Regions from separate parts of the Desulfomicrobium macestii genome, predicted to be linked through region 1. Evidence: predicted binding sites of a transcription regulator. Region 1 holds the regulator's gene; the other holds the start of a gene.
What was found. Region 1 encodes HrcA, which represses chaperone genes, less so after heat shock. Its sites were predicted from a motif close to TGTTAGCACTCNNNNNNNNNGAGTGCTAACA; they were not measured.

Region 1 (8,686 bases):
GCGCAGCAAGGAACTTGCGGACTAGGGCGGCCACGAGCCGCCTTTTCTATGCCGTATTCATTCCGTAGCGCACGCATCCTCGCCCAGCCCGTGACCAGGGCCGAGACTCCGGAAATAGAGGCTGTCTATGCCGGAAACAGGGAGCTGCTGCTCCTTCTGGACCGCGAAAACGATCCTCCGGTCCTGGCCCGCCGCTTTGTCGAGCACCAGAACCTGCCGCCGCGCGGCTGTCCGTCCTCCCTGCACAATCTCATTCTGCGCGAACCCATGGACAGCGATGTCATCGGGCTCTTGAGCCTGTACACCGGATATCCCAAGGGCGATGTCGCCTATGTCGGCGAACTGTTTCTGAGCGCCGAATTTCAGGGCATCGGTCTGGGCCGGGAGGCTTATCTCAGCCTTGAGGCCATGCTGCGTCCGGGGCCCATGACTCGGGTGCGGGTGGGGGTGGGGCTCAAGAACTGGAATGCCCTGAGGTTCTGGATCAGGCTTGGTTTCATGCACGTGACCGGGATGAGCGGCGACCGTTTTTTCGGCCCCGGCAGACACGCTTTCCTGGAACTGCAGAAAAATCTGTGATCCCGGACGGATCAGTCGGCGGTAATATCTTGACATGACACGGGGGGCGGGGCTAAACGCAACTCCTCGGGCGATTAACTCAGCGGTGAGAGTGCCACCTTCACACGGTGGAAGTCACAGGTTCAAATCCTGTATCGCCCACCACCGACCGCACAAACCCTTTCAGGCACCCGCCCGGAAGGGTTTTTTCGCTTATGGAGCATCCATGCAGACACAGGACGATTACGAACTTCTCGACAGTGGAAATGGACAGAAACTGGAACGCTTCGGGCCCGTAATCCTGGCTCGCCCATGCGCCCAGGCCGTATGGGAGCCTTCACTGCCCGCGCTCTGGGAGTCCGCCAGCGCCACCTTCGACCGCAAGGACGGGCTCAACTGGCACGGCCGGGAACGCCTTCCCGAGGAATGGATCGTGACCGTGCGCGGGGTGCGCATGCGTCTTTCGACCACGGATTTCGGGCACCTCGGCATTTTTCCCGAGACGCTTGATCTGTGGGAGTGGATCGCCGACGCCGTGCGGCAGGGCGCTGCCGAGCGCAGGGAGGCGCCGCGTTTTCTGAACCTCTTCGCCTATTCCGGAGGCGCGACCCTGGCGGCGGCCCTGGCCGGGGCGCAGTGCTGCCACCTCGACGCGTCAAAGGGCATGGTCGAATGGGCGCGCGGCAACGCGGCCCTGAACGGTCTTCAGGATTCGGGGACCAGGTTCATCGTTGACGATGTCGGTGCCTTCCTGAAACGCGAGGTGCGGCGCGGACGCAAATACGATTGCGTTCTTCTCGACCCGCCTTCATTCGGGCGCGGCAAGCGCGGGGAACTCTACAAGGTCGAAAAAAACGTGCAGGAGACTCTTGATCTGGTGCGCCAGGTTTTGAGCGACGAGCCGCTTTTCGTCATCCTGACATCGCACACGCCGGGTTTTTCGCCCATCGTGCTCAGGAATCTGCTGGAGCAGACTTTTGGAAAAGGAAGGCTGGCGTGCGGAGAAATGCTTTTGCATGGCGCAGAGGAGGTTCTGGATCTGCCCAGCGGCACATGGGGACGATGGGAAGCAAAGCGCTCCGACATTTGAGATTTCAGTTTCGGGATTTGAAATCCGGTGGGTCAAGACCCCGGCTTTTGGTCACGGATCGCGGATCGCGTCAGCCCAGGTTCCACCAGCCAAGATAGCTGCCGGTGATGGTCAGGAACACGGTACACAGCAGGGCTGCGGGCAGCAGGGTGCGCAGCATGCCGCGAATGCGCGCCGGGGACCAGCTCACTCCGAGCGGCCCAAGGAAGGGCTTGTCCTTGATTTCCCCGAAGTAGCGGGTCGGACCGCCCATGCTCACTCCGGCCACGTGGGCGGCGGCGCTCATGGGCCAGCCCGCGTTGGGACTGTCCATGCTTCGGGCGTCCCGCGCGATGCGCTCCCAGGCGGCGGGGCGCAGCAGCAGCCACCCCGTGGCCCAGATGGAGATCGCGGCCAGGCGGGCGGGCAGCCAGGCCAGGATGTCGTCGGCCCGCGCCCCGGCCTTGCCGAGTTCCTCGAAGCGCTGCGTGCGGTAGCCCCACATGGAGTCCACGGTGCTCACGGCCTTGTAGGCCCACAGCGCGGCGGGACCCATGAAGCAGAGCCAGAAGAGGGGGGCCACGAAGCCGTCATTGAAGTTTTCGGCCAGGGTTTCGCCCAGGGCGCGGCAGACCTCGTCCTCGGTCATGTCTTCCGTGTCCCTGCTGACCAGTCCGGCCAGATGCGCGCGGGCCGCCGCCAGCCTCCCGCCTTCGAGCAGGGCCAGAACGGTGTTTGTTTCCCGCACCAGGCAGCCAAGGGCCAGGCCCGCATAGCCGAGATACAGGGCCAGGATTTCGCCGACCAGGGGCAGTCCGGTCAGCAGCCGGACCATCAGCGCGCAGCCCAGGGCCACGGCGGCGACGCTCAGTGCTCCGCCGATGCGCGGCCCGAGGAAAAAGGATTTTGCCCAGCCTTCGAGGCGTTCAAACAGCTTGCCGATGAGTCGCACCGGGTGCGGCCAGTCCCGAGGATCGCCGAAGAGCAGGTCCAGGGCCACGCAGCCCAGCAGAAAGACAAGCAGTGACAGGTTCAGCGGCAGATTGTAGAGCGTTTCGGGCATGCGCGTCTCCGGTGGTTACGGGGCGTCCGGCCGGTCCTCGCGCAGGTCCAGCTCCCCGGTCTGACGATAGGCCTCGTAAAGAAGCACGGCTGCGGCATTGGCCAGGTTGACGCTTCTGACCTCTCCCCAGATGGGGATGCGGATGATGTCCGTGGCGTCATGCAGGACTTCCGGGGGCAGGCCCCGGGTCTCGGGGCCGAGCACGATGATGTCGTCGGTCCTGAAGGAAAAACGGTGATAGGCCACTCCCTGGCGCGCGCTGGTGAAAACCAGCCGCCCCGGGTCCCGGCCCTCCAGGAAGGCGGCCCAGGACGGCCAGATGCGCTTGTCCACGTGGGGCCAGTAGTCAAGGCCCGCCCGCTTCAGGTACTTGTCGTCCAGGCTGAAGCCCAACGGCTCGATGAGATTCAGACGGGTGGTGGAGGCGGCGCAGAGCCGGGCGATGGTTCCGGTGTTGGGCGGGATTTCCGGCTCGTAAAGGGCGATTTGCATCTTGGAGTCTCTTTAAGTATTTTTCATGGCTGTCACGGTCGGTGCACTGACGCGCCGCCGACTCGTCATCCACTTGGCTTTCAAACCCGCTTCCGTCAAGAACCGCGAAGTCAGGAGAACACATGCATCTGCTCGTCACCGGAGGCTGCGGCTTCATCGGTTCCAATTTCATCCAGCACATGCTTGCCACGCACGACGATGTGGTCATCGTCAACCTCGACAAACTGACCTATGCGGGCAACCGCCGCAATCTGGCCGAGGAAGAGGCCCGGCACATGGGCCGCCGCTATCATTTCGTGCACGGCGACATCTGCGACCAGGAGCTCGTGCCGGAGCTCATGAAGCGCTTTGCCTTCGATGCGGTGCTCAATTTCGCGGCCGAGTCGCACGTGGACCGCTCCATAAGCGACCCCTTTCCCTTTGTCACGACCAACGTACTGGGCACGCAGAACCTGCTGGAGGCCGCAAGGCGGGCTGAAATTCCGCGCTTCGTGCACATTTCCACCGACGAAGTCTACGGCACTCTGGGACCCACCGGGCAGTTCACCGAGGACACCCCCCTGGCGCCCAACTCCCCGTACTCTGCGTCCAAGGCCTCCTCGGACCTTCTGGCCCGGGCCTATTTCCACACCTACGGGATGCCCGTCATGGTCACCCGCTGCTCCAACAACTACGGTCCCTACCAGTTTCCGGAAAAACTCATCCCCCTGGTCTATCTGAAGGCCTCCCGCAACGAGTCCATCCCCGTCTACGGCGACGGGCTGAACGTTCGGGACTGGATCTACGTCATGGATCACTGCCGGGGCGTGGAGGCCACGCTTTTCAAGGGCATGCCCGGCGCGGTGTACAATTTCGGGGGGGACGCCGAGCGGACGAATCTGGAAGTGGTGCGCCTCATACTGCGGCTGACGGGCAGGAGCGAGGAGCTCATCACCCATGTCACCGACCGGCCCGGCCATGATCGCCGTTACGCCATGGCTTTCGAGCGCTCCACGGCGGATCTGGGCTGGACCCCGCAACACTCGTTCGAGGACGGCATGGCCCGCACCCTGGCCTGGTACAAGGCCAACGAGGCCTGGCTTGACGAAGTGCAGAGCGGCGCCTATCGCCAGTTCATGGATGCATGGTACCAAACGAGGCAGGCATGAAGAGCGCGGTCGTGCTGGGCGGAAAGACCGGCCTGCTCGGGCAGGCGCTGTGTCTGGCCCTGTCCAGGCAGGGATGGACCGTGAATGCACCGGGGCGCGACGAGCTGAACCTGTTCGAGCGTCCGGCCGTGGAGGAATACCTGGCCCGGACCGGAGCCACGGTGCTTTTCAATACGGTGGCCTACACCAAGGTCGATCAGGCCGAGGACGAACCGGCCGAGGCTTCCAGACTGAACAGGCAGCTGCCGCTGGTTCTGGGCAAGGCCGTGCAGAACGCCGGGGTTTCCCTGGTCCACTACAGCACGGATTTCGTTTTCAACGGCAGAAAGACAAGTCCCTACACCCCCGGGGATCAGCCCGCGCCAGGTTCGGTCTACGGCCAGACCAAGCTGCTGGGCGAGCGGGAACTTTTGGCTCTTGATCTGCCGAATCTGCTCATCATCCGCACCTCGTGGCTTTTTGGACCGTGCAAGACCAATTTCGTGACCCGCATCCTGGAGTTGGCCGCGACGCGGCCGGAGCTTTCCGTGGTCCACGACCAGATCGGCAGCCCCTCCTACACCCCGGATCTGGCCGCCGGTTCGCTGGCGCTGCTGGACAAGGGCGCGACGGGCATCTTTCATCTGGCCAACGCGGGACAGGCAAGCTGGTGCGAACTGGCCACGGAGGCCGTCCGGGGGGCGGATCTGGCCTGTCGGATCAAGCCCATCCCTTCGTCCGAATACCCTCAGAAGGCCTGCCGTCCGGCGTATTCGGTCCTGGACCTGAGCGCCTTCACGGCCGTGACGGGCATTGCTCCGCGTCCGTGGGTGCAGGCCCTGCGCGAATTTCTTTTCTCCCGGGAAGATTGCCTGTCATGATCCTGAGCAAGCGCGAAACCGCAGTCCTCACCGCAGTGGTCGAGACCTATGTGGAGACCGCCCTGCCCGTGTCGTCCCAGGCTCTGGCCGTGGGCCTTGGACTGAGCCCCGCGTCGCTGCGGTCAACCATGGCCGCCCTGACCGAGAAAGGATATCTGCAACAGCCGCATACGTCCGCCGGGCGGGCTCCAACGGTTCCGGCTTTTCGCTATTATCTCGATGAGGTATTAAAGCTCGGGCCCCTGCCGCGCAGGGAACAGTCCCGCCTGCACGACCACATCCAGCCGGGTGCGGGGGATTTGCCCCAGGTCCTGCGTCGCGCCGTCCGGACCCTCTCGTCCCTGACCCGTCAGGTGTGCGTGATCATGGCTCCGCGTCAGGATCTGGCCCGCTGGCGGCAGATAGATTTCGTCCTCTTGCGGCCGGGCATGATCATGGCGGTGCTGGTCATGCAGGGCGGGCTGGTCAGCAATCGTCTGGTGCAGATGGACGAGAGCCTGAGCGCCGACGAGCTTGTGCGCTACGGGAATTACCTGAACAGCCTGTTCGAGGGGCGCACCACCTATGAGGTGCGCGGTGAGATCGAGCGTCAGCTGCACAACGTGCGCAAAACGCTGGATGCCTATCGCCGGGCCTGGGAGCTGGCCGCGCAAGCCCTGGCCGAGGAAGAACAGCCCGAGGTTTTCGTCGGTGGCGCGAGCCATCTCACGGATCAGCCCGAATTCACGGAGCTGGAGACCATCCAGGAGCTGTTGCGACTCATCGAGGAGCGTTCGCGCCTGCTTGAACTCCTGGACAAGACCTCGGCCAGCCAGTCCGTCTCGGTCAGCCTGTCCCAGGACATGCCCGGACTCGCGGGATGCTCGCTGGTGGCCTCTCCCTACAGCGCTTTTTCCACCAATCACGGAACGTTGGCAGTGCTTGGGCCGGTGCGCATGAACTACGCACGCATCATGCCCGTGGTTGACTTTGCCGCTCAAATACTTAGTCAGTGCCTCAAATCCCGCTTCTAAGGATATTCGTGAAGCGTTTTATCAAATATTTCAAGGATCAGGAGTTTTTCATGTCCAATAAGGAAAAAGAGGGCCAGAACCCGGAAGAAGTGCAGACCGAAATGCAGACCGAAGAAACGCCGGAGCTGACCCTGGAGGAGAAGTACGCCCAGGCCCTGGCCGACGTGGAGGAGCTCAAAAAAGACAACCTGCGCGTCCTGGCGGACAGTGAGAATTTCAAGAAGCGTTTGCTGCGCGAAAAGGAAGACTATTTCAAATTTGCCACCTCCGCCATCCTCGAGGAGATTATCCCGGTCATGGACAACCTCGACCTGGCCCTGGCCCACGGCAAGCAGACCGAGGCCTGCAAGGATCTGGTCACGGGCGTCGAGATGACCATGAACATTTTTCTCGACACGATGAAGAAGCATGGGCTGGAGCAGATCGCCGAAGTGGATGTGCCTTTCGATCCCGCGCGCCACGAGGCCTTGGGGCAGGTCGAGCGGGACGATGTCGGGGAAAACACGGTCTGTCAGATGCTGCAGAAGGGCTACATGCTCAAGGACAGACTGCTGCGTCCGGCCAAGGTCATGGTCAGCCGCAAGGCGGGAGCCTGAGGCCATGGCACAGATTGTCGCGGTGCTCGGAGCGAGCCACAAGCCGGAACGTTACTCGAACAAGGCCGTGCGCATGCTCAAGGAGCACGGGCATTCGGTCATCCCGGTCACGCCGGGTCGATCCGTCATCGAGGATCTGCCCGTCGTGTCCAGTCTGGACGCCATCGATCGCAAGGTGGACACCCTGACCCTTTATGTCGGGCCGGAGCGCAGCGCGCAGCTGCAGGATTCCATCCTGGCGCTAAGGCCCGGGCGTGTGATCCTCAATCCCGGCACGGAATCGGCGACCCTGGAGCAGGCCCTGACCGAAGCGGGCATTCCCTGGGAGCACGCCTGCACTCTGGTCATGCTCAGAACCGGACAGTTCTAGACGACACATCTCTGATCGGGGAGCCCCTGCGGCTCCTCGACCCCTCATCCCGCAAGCGCGCCGTTTTCCAGGGCCAAGGTCCAGGCCCAGACCGCAAGGGCCAGCCCCGCCGCGCCGCACACAGCCCCGACCCTCGCCTTCCATCCCGTTGCCCCGTGCCAGTCGCCGACCAGCAATCCAAAGGGCAGACCACAGCACATCCCGAAAAAATGCGCTCCCAGGTCCACGCGTTCCTCTCCCGCGCCAAGCATGGCCAGCAGGCTGAAACCGAAGCCCAGGGCCAGTAGAAGGACCTGTCCCCGTGAGCCGCGTTCGGCCCGGCCCGCACCTCCGGCCAGAACGCCGATCAGCCCGAATACGCCCGTGGACGCGCCCACGCTCAGGTGATCAGGCGCTTGCGCCCAGGCGTTCAGGGCGTTGCCGAGGCCACCCGAGAGCAAAAAGAGACCCCAGGTCAGACCCGATCCGATGCGGCGCGCCAGGAGCGAGGCGAGCACCGCCAACGCTCCGGCATTGGCCAGCAGGTGCCCGGCGTCGGCGTGCAGGAACAGGGCGGTCACGCAGCGCCACCACTGTCCTTCAAGGATGAGTCCGGCGTCGGCCCGGCCCGCGACATGCCACGAGATGCGCCTGCCGAGCCCCTGGGCGTCGAACCACATGGTCAGGCCCAGAAAGATGGCGATGACCAGCAGGCTGACCCAGGAGTTGTCGGGTAGGGGAGCCGGGCGGGATCTGGGCCGGTTTTCCTCTTCGTAGGCGATGATTTCCCGCACCGCGAGCGGCGCCAAGGCGGGCGCGACCAGCAGCGTTCCTTTATCGAAACGGTGCAGGAATCTTCGACTGGACAGGACCAGGGCCCAGGCGCGGATGGTGGCCTTGTCCGGGCTGTGCTTCGAGGTGGCCAGGGCCAGGGTGGGCAGGATGTCGATCACCTAGAAAACTGATATCTGCCCGCGCACGAAGGACCAGGCCAGACCCATGTATTCGTGCACGGCCATGTTGCAGGTTTTGATGTTGTCCGCGCCGGGCAGGAAATTCTCGGGCTCGCCCTTGTCACGGTAGCAGGTCGGAGCGGGGATGGGCTTTAGGCCCTGGTTTTCGAACAGCTTTACGGCGCGCAGCATGTGCGAGGCCGAAGTAACCAGCACAAAGGCGTCGGAACCGGCCAGGGCCCTTATGTGCATCGCTTCGTCGTGGGTGTCGAGGGCCTTGTCGGAGAGCATGATCCGGGCCGGGTCGAAGCCCAGGTCCACGGCTGCGGCGGCCATGACCTGTGCGCTTGACTGTTCGTCTTTGTATTTTCCGCCCGAAAGAACCAGGATGGAGCCCCGAAACCGGTTTGCCACCCGAATGCCTTCGGTGAGCCGGTACAGGGCCGCCTCTTCGAGCATGGACCCGGGGGACAGGCGCTTGTCCGTCCAATGCCCCGAGCCGAGCACGACCACCCATTTGACGGGCCTTCTGACGATTTCCGCGTTGGTCAGATCCAGGGGCGGGTGGGCGTCCTCAAGGGGACT
Region 2 (8,686 bases), on a different contig from region 1:
GGCTATTGCCCCTGGTGCTCGAAGCGCACGGCCTGGACTGGCGGCTGGTCCTCATCACCTTGGCTACCGTGGCCGGCAAGGGCGTGCTCATCCCCTTCATGCTCATCCGCGCCATGCGAACCGCCAACATCGCCCGGGAGCTCGAACCCTTCATCGGCTACATCCCGTCCCTGCTCCTCGGCGCGGCCGGAACCATCGCCGCCGTGGCCCTGACCCGCTATCTGCCGCTCCTGCCCGAACACGCTGGAAACCTGCATGTCCCGGGGGCCATGGCCCTCATCCTGACCGGGTTCATCCTGCTCATCGGGCGCACCAAGGCCATCTCCCAGGTCTGCGGCTACCTGATCCTTGAAAACGGGATCTATCTCGCAGGGCTGCTGCTCATTAGATCCACCCCGATCCTGGTGGAATTCGGCATCCTGCTCGACGTCACCGTCGGCATCTTCGTCATCGGCATCATCGTTGACCGCATCCAAAGGGCCTTCGATTCTCTCGACACCCGCAAACTCACGGCGCTGCACGAATGAACGCATACCTGCTCATCATCATCCCCCTGATCGGAGCCGTGCTGGCCGCGCTGTGGCCACGCAAGAAGAGCCGCCCCCTTTTCCTGCCCGCGGTCGGACTGGTCCACACGATCCTGTGCTTTCTGCTCCTGGCCAAGCCCGAAGCCGTGGACCCGGCGGTCTGGCTGGCCTTTGACCCCCTGGCGCGGGCCATCCTGCCCGGCGTGTCCCTGCTTTTCCTGGTCTGCGCCTGCTATACGGTGGGCTATCTGCGGCTGAAAGAGCAGGACAATAGGGTCTTTGTCCCGGCGCTGCTGCTGGTCCTCGGGCTCCTGAGCGCCGCCCATCAGGCCAGGCACCTGGGCATCCTGTGGATCGCGACCGAGGCCGTGACCCTGGCCTGCGTGCCACTGATCCACTTCAACGGCACCCCGAAATCCTTCGAGGCTACCTGGAAGTACCTGCTCGTGGGCGGCACGGGCATCGCGCTGTCGCTTCTCGGCTCCATTTGCCTGGGGTACGCATCCCTGCACGGAGGCGGAAGCGGGGACATCACCTTCACGGCGTTGCTGGAGCATGGACCGAACCTCTCCCGCGCCTGGGTCCTGACCGCATGGGTGCTACTGCTGGTCGGCTACGGCACCAAGATGGGCCTTGCGCCCATGCACACCTGGAAGCCCGACGCCTACGGGGAGAGCCCGGGCATCGTCGGCGCGCTGCTCGCGGGCGGGGTCACGTCCGTGGCCTTCATGGCCCTGCTGCGCATCAAGTCCGTGGTAGATGCCGCCGGAGAGGGCGTCGTGACCGGCCGCACCCTGCTCGCCATCGGCCTCTTCTCGACGCTGGTCGCGGCGCTTTTCCTGCTGCGCACCCGCGACTTCAAGCGCATGCTCGCCTATTCGAGCATCGAACACATGGGCATCCTGTGCATCGCCACCTCCCTGGGCGGACCCGGGGTCTGGGCGGCGCTCTTCCATGTCTGGAGCAACGGTCTGACCAAGGGCGCCCTCTTTTTGAGCGCGGCCAACCTGCAACGGGTCGCGGACTCGTCATCCATCGATGACGTGCGCGGCATGTCCAAGGTTCTGCCGCGCACCTCCATTCTTTTCGTCGTGGGCATGTTCGCCATCACCGCCTGCCCGCCCTTCGGCCCGTTCTTCAGCGAACTGCTCATCATCCGCACCGGCCTTGGCGCGGGGCAGGGCTGGGCCATCGGCCTCTTCCTGGTCTGCCTGCTGCTGGCCTTTTTCGGAATCTCGCGCATCGTCTTCGCCGTTGTCGACGGCCGCCCGAGGCTCAAAAAACCCAATCCCGCGCACCTCAAGGAATCGGCCGGGCTCATCCTGCCCCCGCTCTTCCTACTGGCGGCGTCACTCTGGCTCGGTCTTTTCACCCCGGACATCCTGAAGGGTGCCTGGTCCGCCGCGGTCCTTCAACTCTTCCCAATACCATGAACACACTCGCCCCATTTTTCCAGTTCCCCAATGCGTCCAGAATTTCGTGGGCCTCGGTTCCGGTTTTCTCGGTGACCAAGCTCGTCCGCCTGACCGGCGAAATGCTTGAATCAGGAGCGCGGCTGTGCTCATGGTTCGGCGTCCCGGAACATGACGGCACGATCCTGGTCGCCGTGCTGGCCATGGATGCCGAAAGCACCCTGGCCGTGGCCCGTAGCGAACCCGTAGGCGGCTCATACCCGTCCCTCACCCCGAAACACCCCCAGGCCCACCTCTTCGAGCGCGAAGTCTGGGAGCAGCACGGACTGGTCCCCGTCGGCCACCCGTGGCTCAAACCCGTGCGCCACACCTACGGCAACGCCCCGGCCAACGCCCCCTTCTACCGGGTGGATGGCGGGGAGGTGCACGAGGTGGCCGTGGGTCCGGTGCATGCGGGCGTCATCGAACCCGGGCACTTTCGCTTTCAGTGCGCTGGCGAGGAGGTCCTTCATCTGGAGATCGCGCTGGGGTACCAGCATCGAGGCGTGGAGGAAGCCCTGGCGAACGGCCCGCACAGAGCGACCATGAGCCAGGTGGAAGCCGTCGCCGGAGACACGACCATCGCCCACGCAACGGCCCATGCATCGGTCCTGGAAGCGCTCGGCGGCGTGGAGGCCCCCCTGCGCGCGCAGTGGCTGCGAGCCATCGCGCTGGAGCTTGAGCGGCTGGCCAACCATACCGGCGACATGGGAGCTTTGGCCCTGGATGTGGCCTTCCTGCCTACCTCGGCGGCGTGCGGAAAAATCCGGGGAGACTTTCTGAACCTGACGGCGCTTCTGTGCGGCAACCGTTTCGGCCGCGGGCTGATCCGCCCCGGCGGATGCCGTCATGATCTCGAAGAGGACCGGCTGCAAACCCTGGTGCAACGGCTCAAAGTCCATATGGACGATGTCGAGCAGGCCATGGCCTGGTTCTGGGACGCGGCCTCGGTGCGGGTGCGCTTTCGCAATGTCGGCGTCGTGCATCCGTCCCAGGCCTCGGACATCGGTCTGGTCGGTCCGGCGGCGCGGGCCTGTGGTCTGGTCCGCGACGTGCGCTTCGACCATCCGGCGGGCTGGCACCGCTTTTCCCATTCGCCCGTGGCAGTCTGGCCCAGCGGAGACATTTTCGCCCGCGCCCGGGTACGATCCCTGGAAGTGCAGCGCTCCGGGCGCTATCTCTTCGAGCAACTGGCCGCTCCCGTGGATGGAGACACCAGCACCGCCCTGCCCGCCCCGCAGCCGGAATCCATGGTCGTGGCCCTGGTCGAAGGCTGGCGCGGAGAGGTCTGCCACGTGGCTCTCACCGACCACTTCGGCCGCTTCCGCCGCTACAAGATCACGGACCCGTCCTTCCACAACTGGACCGGCCTGGCCCTGTCCCTGCGCGGCACGGCGATCTCGGACTTTCCCATCTGCAACAAGAGCTTCAACCTGTCCTACTGCGGCTTTGACCTCTAAGGGGATCATGCATGTATATATTCGACACTATCATGAACCGGATGCGGCGCGGTTGCCAGACCATGCCCTATCCCAAGGGCCCTGCCCCGGCCCTGCCGGACCGGCACGGCGGAGCCCTGCGCCTTGACGCCTCGGCCTGCCCGGCAGGCTGCGCGGAGTGCATCGCGGCCTGCCCTGTCTCGGCCATCACCCGCGAGCCGGGCCAGGCTGCACGCCTCGACCTCGGCCGCTGCCTGTTCTGCGGAGACTGCGTGGAGGCCTGCCCTGGCGGAGCCATCACCCGGACGGGCGACCATCGCCTGGCAGTACGCCGCCGCGAGGATCTGATCCTGGGCGAACCCGGCAAGGAGGAACTGCGGCTGGCGGCGGCCCTGGACGGAAAAATGAAAAGCCTGCTGGGCCGCTCCCTGCGCCTGCGGCAGGTCAGCGCGGGCGGATGCGGCGCCTGCGAGGCCGACATCAATGTGCTTGGCACCATCGGCTGGGACCTGGGACGTTTCGGTATCCAATACGTGGCCTCGCCGCGTCATGCCGACGGCGTGCTCATTACAGGCCCGGTGACCAAGGGCATGGAACTGGCCCTGCAAAAGACCTGGGAGGCCGTGCCCGAACCGCGCATCGCCATCGCGCTCGGCGCCTGCGCCATTAGCGGCGGCCCCTTTGTCGGGCACCCGCAGCACAACGACGGGGCGGCCTCTGTCATCCCCATCGATCTCTACATCCCCGGCTGCCCGCCCCACCCGCTGACCATCCTGGACGGCTTCCTGCGCCTGCTGGACCGGCTGCCCGCACACAACCGCTAGGACCTTGATCACGGGCGACAGCCCGCCATAAGACGCAAAAAGGGCCGGAATCGCTTCCGGCCCTTTCATCATTCTGGGATATGAACGGCTTAGTACATGCCGCCCATGCCGCCCATGCCGCCACCGGGCATGGCCGGAGCAGCCTCTTCCTTGGGCTTCTCTGCGATGGCGCACTCGGTGGTGAGCAGCAGGGAGGCTACGGAAGCGGCGTTCTGCAGGGCGATGCGGGTCACCTTCTTGGGATCGATGACGCCGGACTTGAGCAGATCTTCGTATTCGCCGGAAGCGGCGTTGTAACCGAAGTCTTCCTTGCCGTTGCGGACCTTGTCGATGACCACGGCGCCTTCAACACCTGCGTTGCCGCAGATCTGACGGATGGGCTCTTCGATGGCGCGACGGATAACCTGTACGCCGGCGGCTTCGTCGTCATCGGCGGGCTTGACGGAATCCAGGGCGGACTGGCAGCGCACCAGGGCGACACCGCCGCCAGGCACGATACCTTCTTCAACGGCAGCGCGGGTGGCGTTCAGGGCGTCTTCCACACGTGCCTTCTTTTCCTTCATTTCGGTCTCGGTGGCTGCGCCAACGTTGATCACGGCAACGCCGCCAACGATCTTGGCCAGACGCTCCTGCAGCTTCTCGCGATCGTAATCGGAGGAGGTCTCCTCGATTTCGTTGCGGATCTGCTTCACGCGGGCCTTGATGGCCTCGGCTTCGCCGGAACCGTCAACGATGGTGGTGTTTTCCTTATCGATGACAACGCGCTTGGCGGAACCGAGCTGGTTCAGGGCGATGCTCTCGAGCTTGACGCCCAGATCATCGGAAACAACTTCGCCACCGGTCAGGATGGCGATATCCTGCAGCATGGCCTTGCGACGCTCACCGAAGCCGGGAGCCTTGACGGCCACGACCTGCAGGGTGCCACGCAGCTTGTTGACAACCAGGGTAGCCAGGGCTTCGCCTTCGATGTCTTCGGCGATGATGACCAGAGGCTTGCCCATCTTGGCGGCCTGCTCCAGAACGGGGAGCAGTTCCTTCATGTTGGAGATCTTCTTTTCGTTGATCAGAATCAGCGGAGAATCCATCTCGCAGACCATCTTGTCAGGGTTGGTCACGAAGTAGGGGGACAGGTAGCCGCGGTCGAACTGCATGCCTTCGACGACGTCCAGGTTGGTCTCCAGACCCTTGGCTTCTTCAACGGTGATGACGCCTTCCTTGCCGACCTTGCCCATGGCTTCGGCAATGATGTTGCCGATGGTGGCGTCGTTGTTGGCGGAAATGGTGCCTACCTGGGCAATTTCCTTCTGATCGCGGGTGGGCTTGGCCAGCTTGTCCAGGCTCGCGATGACGGCTTCAACAGCCTTGTCGATGCCGCGCTTGATGGACATGGGGTTGCGACCGGCGGCAACCAGCTTGATGCCTTCGGTAAAGATGGCCTGGGCCAGGATGGTGGCGGTGGTGGTGCCGTCGCCTGCGATGTCGGAAGTCTTGGAGGCGACTTCCTTGACCATCTGGGCGCCCATGTTCTCGAACTTGTCTTCCAGTTCGATTTCCTTGGCTACGGTCACGCCGTCCTTGGTGATGATGGGGGAACCGAAGGACTTCTCGATGACAACGTTGCGGCCCTTGGGTCCGAGGGTGACCTTGACGGCATTGGCCAGGGTGTCCACGCCGATTTTCAGTTTTTCACGGGCCTTGGCATCAAACTTGATAATTTTAGCAGCCATGTGTGCGTCTCCTTGAATTCTTAAAAATTAGGCTTCGATAACAGCGAGGATGTCGTCTTCACGCATGATGAGGAGTTCCTCACCTTCGATCTTGATCTCGGTGCCGGCGTACTTGTTGAAGATCACCTTGTCGCCGGTCTTGACGCCCATGGGGATCTGCTTTCCGTCTTCGGCGACCTTGCCCGGACCGGCGGCAACCACTTCACCCTTGATGGGCTTTTCCTTTGCGGAATCGGGGATGATGATGCCGCCTTTGGTTACCTGCTCCTCTTCGAGACGCTTGACCAGAATACGGTCGTGCAGTGGTCTGAGTTTCATGTTTTTCCTCCAAGATGTTTAAGAATTTCTTCCGTGTAGATATTTTTTTTGGCACTCGGCAAGCCTGAGCGCCAAAACGCGGAACTGAAAATGCAGCTCAGGTTCCGCGCGAGACAGAGGCCCAAATAATCCCTGCGACAGTGAAGTCAAGGGACGAAGTCAAAAAAAAAATTCATTCCTCGCCAAACCGGGCGGCTTGTGATTCGGATCAAGGCAGGCTATGCATTTCGCCTCACAACCGCCACCACCGCCCGCTTAAGGGCTGACCGCAAGACCGCTACAAGGACATCCCCATGCTCGACATCAAATTTATCAGATCAAATCCGGACGAGGTCAAAAACGGACTGCGCAAACGCCGCAGCAAGCTGGACCTTGAACCTTTCCTGGCCATCGACCAGAAAAGGCGCGACCTGCTCCTTGAGGCCGAAGACCTGAAAGCCCGCCGCAATCAGGCCTCCGGCGAGATGGCCCGGATGAAGAAGGCCGGCGAGAACGCCGATACCCTCCTGGCCGAGCTTGGCATCATGTCGACGCGCATCAAGGTCCTGGACGAGGAGCTCAAGGACATTGAGCAGCAGACTTCGGACTGGGTCATGTCCATTCCCAACGTCCCGCACTCCTCCGTGCCCGAGGGCGTGGACGAGGCGGACAACCTGGAAGTGCGCAGCTGGGGCGAGAAACCCGCCATGCCCTTCGCCCCCAAGGAGCATTGGGAGCTGGGCACGGCCCTGGGCGGACTCGATTTCGAGACCGCGGCCAAGATCACGGGCAGCCGCTTCGTGATCCTCAAGGGATGGGCAGCCAAGCTGGAGCGCGCGCTGATCAGCTTCATGCTCGACGTGCAGACCCTTGAAAACGGGTACGACGAGGTCATGCCCCCGGTCATCGTCAACCGCGAGAGCCTCATGGGCACGGGGCAGCTGCCCAAGTTCGAGGAAGACCTCTTCCATCTCGAAAACACGAGCTACTATCTCATCCCCACGGCCGAGGTCCCGGTGACCAACATCTACCGCGACACGACCCTGGCCGAATCCGCGCTGCCCATCGCCCACTGCGCGTACACCGCGTGCTTTCGCTCCGAGGCGGGCTCCTACGGCAAGGACACCAAGGGCATGATCCGCCAGCACCAGTTCGACAAGGTCGAGCTGGTTCGCTTCGTCCACCCCGACTCCTCATATAATGAACTGGAAAAACTCCTCGGCCACGCCGAGAGCATCCTGCAAAAGCTCGGGCTGCCCTACCGCGTGGTCACGCTGTGCGCCGGGGATCTGGGCTTCTCTTCGGCCAAGACCTACGACATCGAAGTCTGGCTGCCCGGCCAGGACAAATACCGCGAAATTTCGTCCTGCTCCAACTTCGAGGATTTTCAGGCCCGCCGGGCTGGAATCCGCTTCAAGCCCGCGGACGCCAAGAAGAGCAGACTGGTTCACACCCTGAACGGATCGGGCCTGGCCGTGGGCCGGACCATGGTCGCCATCCTGGAAAACTACCAGCAGGCCGACGGGTCGGTACTCGTGCCTGAAGTCCTGCGCCCTTACATGAACGGGCTGGAAAAAATTGAATTGAAAAAAGACTGACTTTCCGGCTTGACAAGGTGGGTACCCCCCTATAGAAGCGTCTTCTCTTTACGGGCCGTTAACTCAGACGGTAGAGTATCTGCCTTTTAAGCAGAGAGTCGAAGGTTCGATCCCTTCACGGCCCACCAAAATGCGTCCCCATCGTCTAGTGGCCTAGGACGGCGGCCTCTCACGCCGCTAACAGGGGTTCAAACCCCCTTGGGGACGCCACTTTTTTCTCCGACGCGAAACTTGCGTCCCCATCGTCTAGCTAGGTCCAGGACACCGGCCTTTCACGCCGATAACAGGGGTTCAAATCCCCTTGGGGACGCCACTTTTTTTGTTTTTTGTTTTTTTGCTGGGTGATCGTTCAACGGTAGGACAGCGGACTCTGACTCCGTCAATCTTAGTTCGAATCTAAGTCACCCAGCCACCTGTCCCCATCGTCTAGCTAGGTCCAGGACACCGGCCTTTCACGCCGATAACAGGGGTTCAAATCCCCTTGGGGACGCCAAAGGAAGCAAGGCCTTACATCGCAAGATGTAAGGCCTTTTTCTTTTATCCGCATGCTGACCGCTTTTCATGTCAAATCAAATCCTTTCCGCAGGATGTGCAGCGACAGATAGATTTGAATATTTGAGAACCGGGATATGGTGAGGGGTGTGCGGGATATAGTGGAATGGATGTTGAGGAGTGGCGGGGGTTGGCGGGCGTTCGAGTGGGGAGTTTTGGCGGCGGGCGGCGCGTGAAGTTGCGCCACTTAAATTTTGGCGATTTTTGGCTTGCGCCACTTAGTTTTGAATTTTGAAAATGCGGTTTGGATGTCAGGACTGCTGACATACAC

Region 2: a site for HrcA is predicted at 6,333-6,363, ahead of groES (co-chaperone GroES). Genes of this name have one in related genera too.

What each region holds. Positions count from the first base shown of each region.
Region 1 is NZ_JADBGG010000005.1:65,867-74,552, reverse strand. It holds gene proC (pyrroline-5-carboxylate reductase) at 1-25, shown strand, start outside; gene H4684_RS04825 (GNAT family N-acetyltransferase) at 49-579, shown strand; tRNA gene H4684_RS04820 (tRNA-Val) at 648-723, shown strand; gene H4684_RS04815 (class I SAM-dependent methyltransferase) at 785-1,648, shown strand; gene cbiB (adenosylcobinamide-phosphate synthase CbiB) at 1,719-2,690, opposite strand; gene H4684_RS04805 (tRNA (cytidine(34)-2'-O)-methyltransferase) at 2,706-3,182, opposite strand; gene rfbB (dTDP-glucose 4,6-dehydratase) at 3,305-4,330, shown strand; gene rfbD (dTDP-4-dehydrorhamnose reductase) at 4,327-5,190, shown strand; gene hrcA (heat-inducible transcriptional repressor HrcA) at 5,187-6,203, shown strand; gene grpE (nucleotide exchange factor GrpE) at 6,254-6,799, shown strand; gene H4684_RS04780 (CoA-binding protein) at 6,804-7,169, shown strand; gene H4684_RS04775 (rhomboid family intramembrane serine protease) at 7,214-8,101, opposite strand; gene H4684_RS04770 (YdcF family protein) at 8,102-8,686, opposite strand, start outside.
Region 2 is NZ_JADBGG010000032.1:1,140-9,825, reverse strand. It holds gene H4684_RS16630 (hydrogenase) at 1-527, shown strand, start outside; gene H4684_RS16625 (proton-conducting transporter transmembrane domain-containing protein) at 524-1,960, shown strand; gene H4684_RS16620 (hydrogenase large subunit) at 1,957-3,438, shown strand; gene H4684_RS16615 (NADH-quinone oxidoreductase subunit B family protein) at 3,450-4,241, shown strand; gene groL (chaperonin GroEL) at 4,331-5,968, opposite strand; gene groES (co-chaperone GroES) at 5,996-6,286, opposite strand; gene serS (serine--tRNA ligase) at 6,580-7,863, shown strand; tRNA gene H4684_RS16595 (tRNA-Lys) at 7,916-7,991, shown strand; tRNA gene H4684_RS16590 (tRNA-Glu) at 7,998-8,073, shown strand; tRNA gene H4684_RS16585 (tRNA-Glu) at 8,099-8,176, shown strand; tRNA gene H4684_RS16580 (tRNA-Gln) at 8,202-8,275, shown strand; tRNA gene H4684_RS16575 (tRNA-Glu) at 8,279-8,356, shown strand.